One region of the Gordonia sp. Swx-4 genome, then DNA from elsewhere that is predicted to be linked to it. Evidence: predicted binding sites of a transcription regulator. Region 1 holds the regulator's gene; each other region holds the start of a gene.
What was found. The regulator LexA, encoded in region 1, represses DNA repair genes until DNA is damaged. The targets are predictions, from matches to a motif close to CGAACANNTGTTCG.
Positions count from the first base shown of each region.

Region 2: PWF70_RS02600 (DUF222 domain-containing protein) is a predicted target of LexA. The motif match lies at 4,061-4,074, and genes of this name have one in related genera.
Region 3: PWF70_RS14520 (HNH endonuclease signature motif containing protein) is a predicted target of LexA. The motif match lies at 1,434-1,447, and genes of this name have one in related genera.

Region 1 covers NZ_CP128197.1:3,043,859-3,049,076, forward strand. Annotated here, with positions in the region: gene hrpA (ATP-dependent RNA helicase HrpA) at 1-1,561, shown strand, start outside; gene nrdR (transcriptional regulator NrdR) at 1,535-2,002, opposite strand; gene PWF70_RS13825 (LysM peptidoglycan-binding domain-containing protein) at 2,102-2,638, opposite strand; gene lexA (transcriptional repressor LexA) at 2,876-3,583, shown strand; gene PWF70_RS13835 (putative PEP-binding protein) at 3,561-5,218, opposite strand, start outside.
Region 2 covers NZ_CP128197.1:568,828-574,045, forward strand. Annotated here, with positions in the region: gene PWF70_RS02590 (MFS transporter) at 1-197, shown strand, start outside; gene PWF70_RS02595 (DUF6541 family protein) at 302-2,434, shown strand; gene PWF70_RS02600 (DUF222 domain-containing protein) at 2,451-4,040, opposite strand; gene PWF70_RS02605 (MBL fold metallo-hydrolase) at 4,235-5,071, shown strand; gene galE (UDP-glucose 4-epimerase GalE) at 5,076-5,218, opposite strand, start outside.
Region 3 covers NZ_CP128197.1:3,185,266-3,190,483, reverse strand. Annotated here, with positions in the region: gene rnc (ribonuclease III) at 1-379, shown strand, start outside; gene mutM (bifunctional DNA-formamidopyrimidine glycosylase/DNA-(apurinic or apyrimidinic site) lyase) at 406-1,281, shown strand; gene PWF70_RS14520 (HNH endonuclease signature motif containing protein) at 1,505-2,899, shown strand; gene PWF70_RS14515 (OsmC family protein) at 3,003-3,461, shown strand; gene PWF70_RS14510 (acylphosphatase) at 3,466-3,747, shown strand; gene smc (chromosome segregation protein SMC) at 3,806-5,218, shown strand, end outside.

The sequences.
Region 1 (5,218 bases):
CGAGAACCGTATGCGCACACGCGGACTGGTGATCACCGAGGACCAGCTGTTCGAGTTCTACGACAAGAGGGTGGGCGCCGAGGTCACCTCCGCACGGCACTTCGACACGTGGTGGAAGAAGGCCCGACGCTCCGATGCGGCTCTGCTCGATCTCAAGCCGGAGGACGTCGCGGCGAGTACCGAAGCCGCCCCCACCGACTATCCGGGCGCCTGGCAGCAGGGCGACACCCGACTCGAACTCCGCTACCGGTTCGAGCCCGGCGCCCCCGATGACGGTGTCACCGTGATCATCCCGCGCGCACTGCTCCCCCACGTGCGCCCGGCGGGTTTCGACTGGTCGGTGCCCGGCATGCGGACGGAACTGGCCACCGCACTGGTGAAGTCGTTGCCGAAGCAGCTACGCAAGTCGATGTCGCCGGCACAGCGTTTCGCCGAACTGGCACTGGCCCGCCTCACCCCACGGAGCGAGCCGCTCACGGTCGGGCTCGCTCGCGAGCTCACCACGATCACGCAGATGACGGTCACCGCAGGCGATTTCGACGTCGACCGGATTCCGGCCCACCTACGGATGCATTTCGCGGTCGCCGACGACGCCGGGGAGATCACCGCGCGAGCCGATTCCATCGCCGAACTGCAGCGCGCGGCCACCCCGCCAGCGTCGAAGACGGTGAAGCGCACCCTGTATCGCGCCTGGACCGACGAGGGCATCGGCACTCTCGCCGCACAGCGGACCGTCGACATCGCCGGACAACGCCTCACCCGTTACCCGACCATCGACGCGATCACCGACGACGCCGGACGCACGCGCGGGGTGGTCGTGATCGACGCCGCGTCGGAGCAGACCCGTGATCGATTGGCGGCGAGAGGAATCGTCGCGCTCCTCGACCTGGCGATCCCGCCCCTGCACCGCCGCGTGGCCGGTTCCCTCGGGGCCGCGGGTCGACTCGCGCTGAGCCAGAGCCCCTACCCGGATCTCGATGCGTTGCTGGCCGACTGCACACGTCGCGCCATCCGCGATGTCGTGGCGGGCCTCGACGCCGGCACCCTGTCGGCGGTGCGCTCTCCCGAGACATTCCGCGTGCTCACCGAGAAGTTGCGTCCACGGATCACCGAGTCGGCACCGGACTACTTCTCTCTCGCCGTCGAATCCCTCGGTTGGGTGGCACCGGTCCGTGCCGCGATCGACCGACATGCCGGTTCACTCGCGGCCGATGACGTCGCCGAACAGCTGGACAATCTCGTCTTCGACGGATTCGTCGCCGCCACCGCACGACGACATCTGGAGAATGTGCCGCGCTACCTCGCGGCCGCCGAGGCCCGCCTGTCGGCGCTCCCTGCATCGGCGGCCCGGGATCAGGCCGGAGTAGCCGTCGTCGACCGGGTGACCGAGCGGTGGGCGCAACGACTGACTCAGGTGCCCGACCACCGGAAGGCGCACGTCAACGACGAGGCCCAGTGGCTCGTCGAGGAGCTGCGGGTGGGATTGTTCGCCGAACGGCTCGGCACCGCGTACCCGGTGTCGGAGAAGCGGGTCCTACGAACTCTTGACCGACTCGGCTGAGGCGGCTCGGAGGTCGTCGATCTCGCGCTGGAAGTCCTCGACGGAGTCGAACGAGCGATAGACCGACGCGAACCGCAGGTAGGCGACCTCGTCGAGGTCGCGCAGCGGCTTGAGGATCGCGAGACCGACCTCGTTGCTGGGGATCTCGGCCGATCCACTGGCACGTACGGTGTCCTCGACCTGCTGGGCGAGCTGCGCCAATGCGTCCTCGGCGACGTGGCGTCCCTGGCATGCGCGCCGGACGCCCCTCATCACCTTCTCGCGACTGAACGGTTCGGTGACGCCGTTGCGTTTGACCACCGCGAGCACCGCGCTCTCCACGGTCGAGAAGCGTCGCCCGCACTCCACGCAGGAGCGGCGGCGCCGGATGGCCTGCCCCTCATCAGCGACACGCGAGTCGATGACCTTGGTGTCGTCGTTCTTGCAGAAGGGGCAGCGCATCGTATCCTCACGCAGGTCACGGGACACTCTGGTGCAGCCGCGCCGCATGCCAGGCCGGTAGTCGGCCGGTCCCTGTGACATCGAGGATACCGCCCGTGCTCAGTGGTACCGGGGGGCGAGCAGCGGCTGACCGACGCGCAGCCCGCTCGACGGGAGGTCGTTCAGCTGGATGATCTCGTCGACGACCGCCTCACGCGGCATCTCGGGGGCGACGCGCGATGCGATGGTGCTCAGCGAGTCGCCCGACCGCACGTGTACGACCTCGGTGCCGACCGAAGAAGGTGTGACCGTCGCGGCGTAGTTCTGACCGACGACCGCGATGACCCACACGGCCAGAGCGAGCCCGACGCCGGCGAGAATTGCCGTCGCCGTGCGCCGACGCCGCCGGATGACGGCCGAGGGCGCGGTATGCGCAACACGCGAGACGGGTACGACCGGTGCACGACCCCGCATACCGACCGGCGAGGCGCACCGGGTGGAGGCGACCCGGCGGACCCGGACCGCCGACTCCGGCACCGGACGCCCGTCGACGGGCCGGCGGCCGTCGCCGCGGCGCATCGGGCGCGGACGCTCCAGGACGTCACCACGGACCGAATCGGTGGAGCGGTCGGGGTCGATGAGAGTGGCGGTGCGCATGATGCCCTCCGTGTTTCCGGTCGAACGCTTGTCCGTGCTCCGACTGCGTCGTCGGCGTTCGAACTGTTCGATTGTCGATCATCTGTTCGATGCACTGATGTTCGATTTGTAGCACGGCACTCCGACACTTGTCTCGCAACACGTCGAACAAATGTTTGATGCGGTCGGCATTCTCGGCTAGGGTCGTCGTCAGACAAGCGATCTACCAGCACGTTCGGAATCGAGAGGAACCCGATCATGAGCGATGACGGCGGTAAGCGCACCGGAGCGCGGGGCGCCGACGAGCCCGTCGCCCCGGCAGACATGGCGGCGGCCGAGGCCTCGCTGACGCCGCGGCAGCGCGGAGTTCTCGAGGTGATCCGCAGATCCGTGCGCGAGCGCGGTTACCCGCCGAGCATCCGCGAGATCGGTGACGAGGTGGGTCTCACGTCGACCTCCTCCGTCGCCCACCAACTGCGGACGCTCGAACGCAAGGGCCTCCTCAAGCGCGACGCGAATCGTCCGCGAGCGGTCAACATCGCACCGAGCGAGCCGCCGACGCCCACCTCACCGACCGGTGGTGCGCTACCCGAGCCCACCTTCGTGCCGGTGCTCGGCCGGATCGCCGCAGGCGGCCCGATCCTCGCGGAAGAAGCCGTCGAGGACGTCTTCCCGCTCCCCCGCGAGCTCGTCGGCGAGGGTTCGCTGTTCCTGCTGAAGGTCGTCGGTGAGTCGATGATCGACGCCGCGATCTGCGACGGCGACTGGGTGGTCGTCCGCCAGCAGAACGTGGCCGACAACGGCGACATCGTGGCCGCGATGATCGACGGCGAGGCCACGGTCAAGACCTTCAAACGCCAGAAGGGTCATGTCTGGCTGATGCCGCACAACGAGCTGTTCGACCCGATCCCGGGCGACGAGGCCGTGATCCTCGGCAAGGTCGTCACCGTGATGCGGCGTATCTGACCTCTTCGTTCTCGAGAACCGCGGCGGCAGCCTCGCGCGCCGCAGCCGGATCGGTGGTGGCGAGCGCGGCTGTCGCCGCGTTTTCGCAGGTCGACCGTGAGACGCCGCCGAGGCGGGCACCGACCGCGGCGGCCGCCACCGGAGCACTCGACAGCGAGGTGACACCCAACCCGACGAGCACACAGGCGAGGATCGGGTCCGCCGCGGCCTCGCCGCACACGCCCACCGGTTTCCCCTGATCCCGTCCGGCCCGCGCGACCGTCGCGATGAGGTGCAGGACCGCCGGCTGCCACGGATCGGTCAGCGATGCGAGATCGGCCGACATCCGGTCGGCGGCCATCGTGTACTGCGTGAGGTCGTTGGTGCCGATCGAGACGAAGTCGACCTCGGCCAGGATCGCCGGCGCGAGGATCGCGGCGGCGGGGACCTCGATCATCACCCCGGCGACCAGTCCGCGTTCCCGTACCTGAGCGGCGAAGGCGGCCGCCTCGGCCGGTGAGGCGATCATCGGCGCCATGACCCAGGGGCTCGTCTCGGAACCCTCCGCGGCGCGTGTGATCGCGTCGAGCTGATGGGCACGGATCTCGGGGTGTGCCAAGGCGATCCGGTCGCCGCGCACACCGAGCGCCGGGTTGGCCTCCTCGGGCTGGTGCACGAAGCGCAGCGGCTTGTCCGAGCCGGCGTCGAGCGTACGGATGACGACCCTGCGGCCGCCGAACGCGTCGAGCACCTCGCGATAGATGTCCGCCTGTTCCTCCACCGACGGCTCGTCGGCGCGTTCGAGGAAGGCCAGTTCGGTGCGGAACAGTCCGACGCCCTCCACCGGATGATCGGTGGCCGCACGGGCCGACGATCCGTCGGCGACGTTGGCCAGGATCGCCACCTCCACACCGTCGGCGGTGCGACCCGGGCCCGACCAGCCGGCGACCCGTGCGGCCTGACGCGTGTACTCGTCGACACGGGCCCGCGCGGCGGCGTTGTCGGGTTGCACGACGATCTCGCCTGTCGTGCCGTCCACGAGTATCACCGTGCCCGAGTCGATCCCGGCGAGACCGGGGACCGCGACGACACACGGGATGCCGAGCTGCCGGGCGATGATCGCGGTGTGGCTGGTGGGCCCGCCCAGGCGGGTAACCAGCGCGATGGTGGTGGCGGGATCGAGCCCCGCGGTGTCGGCGGGCGCGAGGTCGTCGGCGAGGAGGACCGAGGGCACGTCCGGCGTGGGCACGCCGGGCTCGGGGAGGCCCAGGAGTTCGGCGAGGACGCGGTCGCGGACGTCGTTGAGATCGGTGACGCGCTCGGCCATGAGCCCACCGAGCTTGGTGAACACGGCGGCGAACTGTTCAGTGGCGGCGACGGCGGCCGACGGCGCCGAGGCGCCCTTGGCGATCAGACCCGAGGCGGCACCGATCCAGCCGCGGTCCTCCGCGAGTCCGGCCGTTGCGGTGAGCACCTCGGCGGCGACGCCGGTGTTCTGCGATGCACGCTCACGTAGGCGCGCGGCGACCGCGGCCGCCGCGGCGGTGAACCGTTCGGCCTCGTCGGCGCGACGGTCCTCGGCGATCTCGACGCCTGCGCCCAGTGCCTCTGCGGAGTGGTCGGGTCGGCGTCCCGGCCAGAGTGCGGGCCCGAGAG
Region 2 (5,218 bases), 2.5 Mb from region 1:
CGGCGCTCCTGGCATGGATCACCGAGAAGTGGACGTCGATCACCTACACCGAGATGTTCACGTTCGGTGCGGTCGCGGCGCTGGCCTGCCTCGCCGTCGCCGCGTCGGGGCACACCAGGCATCGCCCGGAAGTCCGGCCGGTGTCCGGCGAGCGGCCGATGCGCGACGAGAGCGTCGTCACCGGACAGTCGCACTGAGACGACGCCGGGTACCCTGCTGAGTGTTTGGTCGGGGCCCGGAAGGGAGTGGAAACCGGGTCTCACCGTGGGTGTGACAAGCGAGTGTGGAAAGGCGCGGGGTGATGGTGCTGGCTGCGTGGGTCGTGATCGTGTCCGCGCTGGTGCTGATCCTGCCGGGCGCCTTCGTGGGTCGGCGGATGAACCTGCCCTGGCCGGTGGCGTTCGCGGCCGGACCGGCCATCACGTTCGCCCTGGTCTCCATCCTCACCGTCCTGTACTCGGCGGTCGGCTTCGAATGGAACGCGGTCTCGGCGCTTGTCGGCTTGGTCCTGGCCCTTGCCGGCGCCTGGCTGTACTCACGGCTGCTCGGCACGGGGATCGGACGTCGTCTCGCGCCGGTACCCACTGACACCGGCGAACCTCGCGTCGGCCGCACCGCGATCCTGCGTGCGGCTGCAGGCCTCGGGCTCGGTGGACTCATCATCGCGATCACCTGCATCCGACCGGTGGCCAAGACCGCCTTCGCGGGACTGAACAACATCTCGCAGGTGTGGGACTCGTTGTGGCACGCCAGTTCTCTGCGATGGATCGACGAGACCGGGATCGGTTCGGCCATGCGCATGGGCGAGCTGATGAACTACGACACCCAGGGGTTCAACTACTACCCGAACACGTGGCATGCGCTGGGTGCCTTGCTGTTCCCGCTGACCGGCGCGAACCCGGTCGAGCTGTACAACACGTATTCGCCTGCGGTGCTGGCCGTCACGGTCCCGCTGGGTGTGGCGTCGTTGGCCTACTGGTTCGCCCGGCACCGCTACGGCGTCGACAACTCTGCGTTGATCGCCGGCACGGCCGCCGCCGTCGCCGCGCTGTTCCCGTCGCTGCCGTACGTCGAGGTGCAGCTGACCTCGGTGCCCAATGCCGTCGGCGTGAGTCTGGCTCCGGTAGCAGCGGTCCTGGTTCTGAGCGTCGTCCGAGACCGGTCGCGAGTGGCACCTGCGGCCCTGGCCGTGGCCGGCGTGACCGCAACGCATCCGTCCGGTCTGATTCTCGTCGGCGTCATCGTCGGCCTGTGGTGGCTGTGTGAGGGTCTGTGGCGTCCGGCGACGAGTCGTTTGGCAGATCTCGCGACCCTGGCTGTCACCGCCGTCCTCACGATGATCTTGATCTCCCCCGTGGTGATCGGCACGATCCGCGTCGCCGACACCAACGAACTCCCGTTCTTCGACTTCCGGGAAGAAGGGATCGGAGTGCTGCGCGGCCTGGCGCAGGGCGCGTTCAACGGCACGATCCCGCTGGAGCTCAACCACTTCCCGATCTGGCCGCTGATCATCGTGACCGTCCTCGGCCTCGGGGTGCTGGCCTGGCTGCGATGCTGGGCGGGACTCGCCGTCTGGCTGGTCTTCGCGCTCGTGACGACCAACTCGGTGGTCTCGCTCGGTCTGCTGTCGTACCCGCTCGGCGCCATCGGCGGCTACTTCTACAACTCGCCGCACCGCCTCACCTTCGTCGTCGCCATCTTCTCGGCCGCGGCCGCGGGTGTCGCGATCGGCGTCGCGGTGATCGCGCTCATCGGCGTCATCGGACGGCGATTCGGGCAATCCGACGAGACGTCCGTCAAGGGCAACGCTCGCGCGGGTTGGCTGGTCGCGTCGACATACGTGGTGCTACTCGCATTGATCGCCGGTGCCGCGGTGGTCCGCTACCCGCCGAATGCGCAGATCGCCTCGAAGGAACGCGGCGGCAAGTACGTCGGCCCCGACGACCTCGCCGCCTACGCGTGGCTCGCCTCGCAGCCCGACGCCCGAGACGTGCTCGTCCTCAACAACCTCGACCAGGGCACCGGCTGGCTGTACCCGGTCACCGGCGTCACCCCGATGTTCCCGTTCTATCGGGCCAACGAGTTCTCCGAGCGGCAACGCGACCTTTTCTGGGGTGTCGCGAAGATCGGCGCCGACCCCGCGATCGACCAGATCGTCCGGGACATGAACGTGCACTATGTGATCGACTCCCCGACGAGTTACTGGGAGTTCCAGCGCGGCCGACCCGATCCGGCGAACGGCCACCAGGGCGACCCGTTCCTGGAGCTGCGCGAGAACGGCGCTCCTGGACTGACAGAGGTGTTCCGCCAGGGCGAGGCCGTCGTCTACCGCGTCAACGACCTGGTCTACCCGCCGCCACCGCCTGTCGAGGGTGCACCGGCTGAAGGCGTGCCGCCAGTGGAGGCTCCGCCGGTTCCGGTCCCCGCTCCCTGAGCTGTGAGGAGTGCTCCTATCCTGAGTGCCCGTACGCGTGGTTGAGAAGTGCTGAGGCGACTACGAGTTCGACGGGTGTGGCGTGACGGAGGTCGATGACTTCACGCAGGTGGAGGCGTGGGGTATCGCCGGACGCCTTGTCAGGTCCGTGGATTTCGGTGCGCACGTGTTGTAGGTGTTCGGCGAATCGGCGGGGTATGTCGGGTCGCCGGTTGATGCGTTCGGGGTTGGGTGGGGCGCCGGGTTGGGTGTTGAGTCGCCAGGCGCAGCGGCCTTCGTCGGGTCCTTCGCGGACCATGCGGGTGGTGTATTGGCCGGGTTGGTCGCCGACCATTCGGTTGTGTTTCGGGCAGGCGGGGGTGAGGTCGGTGATGTCGGTGAGTCCGCCGAGTCCCCAATCGAGTTGGGCGTGATGCATTTCCACGTGTGCGGCGGATTGGTCGCAGTCGGGTGTGGAGCAGTTTTCGCCGTCGGGTCGGGCGAAGGAGACGAGGCGTTGTTCGCGGGTGGCGAGGCGTTTGCCGCGGCCGAAGTAGAGCGGGACGGCGGTGGCGTCTTTGAACACGGCCAGCCAGGGTTGGGCGTCGGCGGCCATGCGGATGACATCGTCGATCGGGATGAGGGTGCCGGTGGCGGTGGTGGCGAACCCGGCTTCGCGGAGTAGATCGTTGAGGTCGGCTTTGAAGATCATCTGCATCGGCAACCCGCGGTGGCTTTTGCCGAGCATGCCGTCCTCCAACACCGCTTTCAGGAGGGCGTTGAAGGCGTCGTGGTTGAGCTGGGCCGGGGTGCGGTCATCACGTTCGGCAGCAGCGGCAACGGCGTCGGGGTCGGCGTCCTCGATCGACCCCCGCGGGGAGTCGGGGTCGTCGGGGTTGTTCATGCCGGGTTTCGCCCAGACGGCGAGCAGCATGGTGACCCGGGCAAGGAGTTCAGGGGTGAGGGTGGCGGTGAGTTTGGCGGTGCCGTCGGCGCGTTGCCGGTTCACGTACAGATTCCGGCGACGTTTGCGGTCGGTGTCGTCGGTGAGTGTGCCGTCGGGGTCGAGGTGGGCCAGTAGCCGCGAGCCGAGGGCGGTGATGTCGGCGGGGGTGTGGTCAACGGCGATCTCGGCCATCTGTCGTTCGGCGGCGACTTTGACGTCGTGGTCGGTGGCGTGCGGGATCTGGTCGAGTACATCGAGTACTGCCCGGACGTGGGAGGTGCTGACCTTGCCGTCGGCCAATGCCTCTGCCAGAGCAGGGCGTTCGGGTTCGAGTGGTTCACCGGTCGGGCTGAGGTGGGTGGCGGTCGCGTGGCGTTGTTTGGTGCGGCGCATGGGGTCGGCCATGCGTAGGCGGTGGGTCATGAACTGGGTGATGCTGCGGTGGCCGGTCTTGTGGGGTAGGTCGCGGTCGGCGATCTCGACGATTTGCCGGTCGCCGGCGAAAGTCATTCGGGCGATTGCCCGTTCGGTCTCGGCAGCGACGTCGACGAGCTCGGCATCCGAACACTGTGTCAGATCAACAGTCTGCAGCTCGGTGGTGATCCGGTGCAGTTCACTCAGAAGTTCTTCTGCGCGCGAAGTGGGACCATCAGCCTGAGAGATCTCGGTCAAGACGGTCACCCCCCCCCGGAAACATCGTGCGAATATATGTTCGACAGTACACCCGATTAGCCAGTGCTGCAACGATTGTCGCCAGAAATACGTCGCAAGGGTTTTGTCGGTGTCGCCTGGTATTGTCCACATCTCGTCGGTTCGCCGTCCGAATCTGTGCGGAACCACTGACCTGTTGACCGGGCCCGCGTTAGCGTCGAACCATGCAGCCGTGGATGTGCGTTTTCTGCGCAAACGAGTTCGCTCCCGACGCCGACCTACCCGAGGTCTGCCCGATCTGTGACGACGACCGGCAATGGATCCCGACGAGCGGGCAGCAGTGGACCCGGCTTGACGAGAACGCCGACAACGCGCTCGATGTTGCCGAAGAGGAGCCGGGTCTCATCCGGCTGTCGCTGCGACCGGCGGTCGGCATCGGGCAACGAGGATTCCTGGTGGCCACCCTGAACGGCAATATCCTCTGGGAGCCGCCGGGGTTCATCGGTCCGTCCCTCGTCGGCTGGCTGGAAGAGCACGGCGGTGTCGAGGCCATCGCCGCCAGCCACCCGCACCTCTACGGCGCGAGTGTCTCGCTCAGTCATCGGTTCGGCGGGGTCCCGGTCTTCTACAACGATCTCGATCGTCGATGGCTGACCCGGCCGGACCCCGTGGTCGAGTTCTGGTCCGGCGAAGCCGAGGTTCTCGGCGGAGTGCGACTCATCCAGTGCGGCGGACATTTTCCCGGCAGCGCTGTGCTGCACCTACCGGACGCCGCCGACGGTCGGGGAGCGCTGCTGACCGGCGACACCGTCAAAGGTGTCATGCAGCCGGGAATGGTGACGTTCATGCGCAGCTATCCGAACATGATCCCGTTGTCGCCCAGGCTCATTCGTCAGATCGTCGACCGGGTCACGGCCCTGCCGTTCGACCGGCTGTACGACGCATTCGGCGTCGTCGTGGACAAGGACGCACGCGAGGTCGTCGAGACGTCGGCCCGGCGCTACATCGGGTGGGCCACCGACGAGATCATCGATCCCGACGATTCGTACGCGGCTCGGTGACGGTTCAGGCGTCGGGGTAGCCCGTCGGGTTCTCGGACTGCCATCGCCACGTGTCGACGCACATGTCGTCGATTGTCTTGGTGGCGTGCCAGTTCAGATCGGCGTTCGCCCGGGTGGGATCGGCATACGACGCGGCGATGTCACCGG
Region 3 (5,218 bases), 140 kb from region 1:
CGGTCGAGACAAGGACTCGATCCTCGCCGACGGTCTCGAATCCCTGTTCGGCGCGGTGTTTCTCAGCCACGGCCTGGAGACCTCGCAGCGGATCATCCTGCGCCTCTTCGACGAACGCATCGAGAAGGCCGGACAGCTCGGCGCCGGTCTGGACTGGAAGACCTCGCTGCAGGAGCTGAGCTCCGAACGCGGCTATGGCCCACCGCAGTACCAGATCTCGTCCACCGGCCCGGATCACAACAAAGAGTTCACCGCGATCGCGATGATCGCGGGGGAGAACCTCGGCGAGGGCGTCGGACGCACCAAGAAAGAGGCCGAGCAGCAGGCGGCGGCCCACGCGTGGAAGGCGCTCACCGAACGCGCCGAAGCGTCGTCGTGACAACAGCGTCGTGACAACAACTCTTCATGCCTGAACTACCCGAGGTCGAGACCGTCCGCATGGGTCTCGAGAAGCATCTGACCGGACGGACCGTGACCGCGGTCGAGGTGCTGCATCCGCGTGCCGCCCGCCGCCACGTCGGCGGCGAACCGGACCTGATCGGTCGCCTCGCGGGCAAACACGTCACCGGAGTGCGGCGTCGCGGCAAGTACATGTGGATCGACGTCGCCGACGACACCGACCGTGCCGCTCTCGTCGTGCATCTCGGCATGAGCGGGCAGATGCTCATCGCCCGCGACGGGGCGCCCGACCACACCCATCTCCGCATCCGCGCACACCTCGACGACGACAACGAACTGCGGTTCGTCGATCAGCGGACCTTCGGAGGTTGGCATCTCGACGACTATGCGGTCTCCGATGACGCGGCCGACATCCCGGTGTCGGTGGCGCACATCGCTCCCGACCCGTTCGACCCCGCCTTCGACTCGGCGGGCGTCGTAACGCGCATGCGCGCCAAGCACTCCGAGATCAAACGTGTCCTGCTCGACCAGACGGTCATCTCCGGGGTCGGCAACATCTACGCCGACGAGGCGCTGTGGCGGGCCCGACTTCACGGTGCGCGTGTCGCCGAGACGATCTCGCGTAAGAAGCTCCTCGAACTTATCGACGCCGCCACCGCGGTGATGACCGAGGCGGTCGAGGTCGGGGGCACGTCCTTCGACGCGCTGTACGTCAACGTCAACGGCCAGTCGGGGTACTTCGAACGCTCCCTCAACGCCTACGGGCGTGAGGGGCAGCCGTGCCGGCGATGCGGGGCGATCATGCGCCGGGAATCTTTCATGAACCGCAGCTCTTACTTTTGCCCGAAGTGCCAGACTGCTCCACGGCGTCGCACACGTTGAGTCCGTAGTGCTCCCTGCGCTTACGTGCGGAGCGTGACCGCGGCGAAGCCGCTGTGCAGGCATCGACGAGTCCGGTGAAGGCTACGAGCGTTCCGCGGAACGCTCGAAGAGCCTTGGCCAGCTGTTTTGTCGGTGGGCGCCGCTAAGTTGTTCGTATATCCGTTCGAACAGCTGGGGGCTTGGGGTGTCTGTTTCGGTGCTGCACGGTGAGAATGTGTCGTCGATGTTCGATGGCGCGGATCCGGCGTCCTTGTCCGATGACGTGTTGGAAAGCAGAGTGCTGGGTTATGCCGCGCAGATCACCGCGCTCACGGCCGAGTTCTTGTCTCTGGTGGCGGAATTGGATGAGCGGGAGTCGTGGCGGGGGCCGGGTGTGCATTCGCTCGCGCACTGGCTCTCGTGGAAGGCGGGTGTCTCTCAACGCACAGCGCAGGAGCAGGTACGGGTGGCGAAGGCTCTGACGGAGTTGCCGTTGATTCGGCAGGCGTTCGGTGCGGGGCGGTTGTCGTATTCGAAGGTGCGGGCGTTGACGCGGGTCGCGACCGCGTTGCGGGAGAAGGAACTGGTGAATCTGGCGTTGTCGTGTACGGCGTCGCAACTGGAGCGGGCGGTCCGTGCGATAGGACAGATCGACCGGGATCGTGGCATCGAGTCGGAGAATCGCCCACCGGTGGAGTCGACAGGCCGGTGGAAGTGGAATGCGGATGGCTCCTTGTCTGTGTCGCTGACGCTGTCTCCGCTAGACGGTGCCCGGCTTCTTGCCGGTGCGGTCCGGGCAGAGTACGAACGCACCCGGACCTGCGACGATGCGGATCTGTCCGCGGTGTCGAGCGTTCCGCGGAACGCTGCAAGCGAGTTGGAAACCGTGGATGGGGAACCGGACTCCGAGGTCAAACCGGCGAATCGTCGGGACCTGTGGCGAAATGTGCCGTCGAATCTGGCGCCGGCGTTGGTGGCCATGGCAGACATGGTGCACGAGGGGATCGCGATGCCTGATCTCGCACCGGGAGCCGAGATCCTGATACATACCGACGAGGGTGGGCAGCAGGCACACCTTGATGACGGGCCGGCACTGTCGGAGGCTGAGTTGGACGAGGCGCACTGCGGTGCTGCGGTTCGGAAGGCGTTGTCCAGCAGGGTTTCCGGAGCGCCGGGGAAGTTGGCGTTGCTGGGGTTGGGGCGTAAGTCGCGGACGCCGAACAAGGCACTCGTCAGGGCGTTGTTCGTGAGAGACCGGTGCTGTCAGATGCCCGGCTGTGAACGCACACGGCATCTGCACGCCCATCACGTGGTGTTCTGGTCGGCCGGTGGGGAGACCGAGTTGGACAATCTGATCTTGTTGTGTGGAAGCTGTCACCGTGCGTTGCATCGGGGTGAGTTCAGTATCACCGGGCATGGGTCGCAACGGTTTTCGTTCCACCGGCCGGGCGGTTCAGTGATCGACGTGAGTCCCGCGACACACGTGCCGGGGCAATGGTCGCCTGATGCGCGGGTGGCCGCGGATTCGACGGTGCCCGTGGGCGGCGGCAAGCCCGACCTCGGGTATGCGACCGAGGTGATCCACGCGGTGCGGGAATGGAAAGAACGCAACGCAAGCCGAGAGGCGGGAGCTGCCTGACGACGTCGGGCACGACCGGTTCGGGAATTCGTCCTGATCCACGGCTCTTACTATGGTCAGCGGTGCCAGCGCCGCCCCGCCGCCTGAGAGGACTCATCCCAGCATGACGATCGAACAGAACACAGCCACTCCGGCCCAGCCCGCGGAGCCCGCGCACACCGACCTCTGGGTCGAGCGCACCGGGACCCGGCTCTATACCGGCCGCAGCTCGCGCGGTGCCGAGGTGCTGATCGGCTCGCAGGATGTCGAGGGTGTCTTCACGCCGGGCGAGCTGCTGAAGATCGCGCTGGCGGCCTGCACGGGCATGTCGTCGGACCGTCCGCTGTCGCGCCGCCTCGGCGACGACTACGACGCCACGATCCGGGTCAGCGGTGACGCCGACCGTGAGAACGAGGTGTACCCGCGGATCTCCGAGATCCTCGAGGTCGACCTCTCCGAACTCGACCCCGACGCCGCGCAGCGCCTGCTCGTCGTCGTCGAGCGCGCCATCGACGCGGTGTGCACGGTCGGCCGCACCATCAAGGCCGGCGCCGAGGTCGACCTGAAGATCGAGACGGACTGACACCATGACCACCGACCGGGTCCGACTGTCGGCGTTCGTGCACGGCCACGTCCAGGGTGTGGGCTTCCGATGGTGGACGCGGTCGCGGGCCCTGGAGCTCGGTCTGGTCGGCTACGCGTCCAATCAGGCCGACGGACGGGTGCACGTCGTGGCCGAGGGACCCCGCGAGGAGGTGCAGGCGCTGCTCGATGCGCTGCGGTCCGGAGAGACCCCGGGCCGGGTGGATCTGGTCGTCGACAGTCTCGAGTCGGCACGCGGAGACCTGACCGGCTTCCTCGAGCGGTGAGCGCTGAACGGTGAGCGTTGCCCGAAACGCATCGCGATGGTGAGTACTCTGTACCGTCGTGCACCTCAAAAGCCTGACCCTGAAGGGCTTCAAGTCGTTCGCCTCGGCGACGACCCTGCGCTTCGAGCCGGGTATCACGTGCGTCGTCGGTCCCAACGGCTCGGGTAAGTCCAACGTCGTCGACGCCCTGACCTGGGTCATGGGCGAACAGGGCGCCAAGGCGCTGCGCGGCGGGAAGATGCAGGACGTGATCTTCGCCGGCACCTCCGGACGTCCGCCGCTGGGGCGTGCGGAGGTCACGCTGACCATCGACAACGCCGACGGTGCGCTGCCCATCGAATACTCCGAGGTCTCGATCACCCGCCGCATGTTCCGCGACGGCGCCGGCGAATACGAGATCAACGGCAGCACCTGCCGCCTCATGGACGTGCAGGAATTGCTCTCCGACTCCGGTATCGGCCGCGAGATGCACGTCATCGTCGGCCAGGGCCGCCTGTCGGCGATCCTGGAGTCGCGTCCCGAGGACCGTCGCGCGTTCATCGAGGAGGCCGCAGGCGTCCTCAAACACCGCAAACGCAAGGAAAAAGCGGTCCGCAAGCTCGACGCGATGCAGGCCAACCTGGCGCGTCTCACCGACCTCACCGCCGAGCTACGGCGTCAGCTCAAGCCGCTCGGCAGACAGGCCGAGGTCGCCCGCCGGGCGCAGACCGTGCAGGCCGATCTCCGCGACGCCCGGCTGCGCCTCGCCGCCGACGACCTGGTGATCCGCCGAGCCGAGATGGCCGAACACGCCGCCGTCGAGGACGAGGTCCGGCGCCGCCAGGACGAGGTGGCCGAGCAACTCGACGAGGCCAACGCGCAGGTCACCGAACACGAACAGCATCTCGCCGAGGTCACCCCGGCCGCCGCGGCGGCGAGCCGCGCCTGGTTCCGGCTGTCGGCGCTGGCCGAACGCGTCGACGCGACCCGCCGGGTCGCCGCCGAACGCAGCCGCTACCTCAGCGAGACCGCCACCGAGGCCACCGGACCCGATCCCGAGGAACTCGAGGAACAGGCCCTCGAAGCCGCCGAACTCGAGGCCGAACTGACCGAGGGCGTCGAGATCGCCGCCGAACAGCTCGAGACGGCACGCGAGGTGCTCCGCGAGCGCGAATCGATCGCCGAGGCCGCGGAAGCGGCACACCTGGCCGCCGTCCAGGCCATCGCCGACCGTCGGGAGGGTCTGGCCCGTCTGGAGGGCCAGGTCGACAACCTGCGGACGCGGTCGGAATCGGTCGACGCCGAGGCCGACCGCTTGACCGCTGCCATCGCCCACGCCACCGAGCGTGCGGAAAATGCTGCCTCACAACAAGATTCGGCGGCCAGTGAACTCGCGCAGCTGGAATCCTCCGAGCAGGCCCTCGACGAACACCACGAACGGTGCGTCGCCGCGCTGAACCTGTCCAACGAACGCGTCGCGACCCTGCAGGCC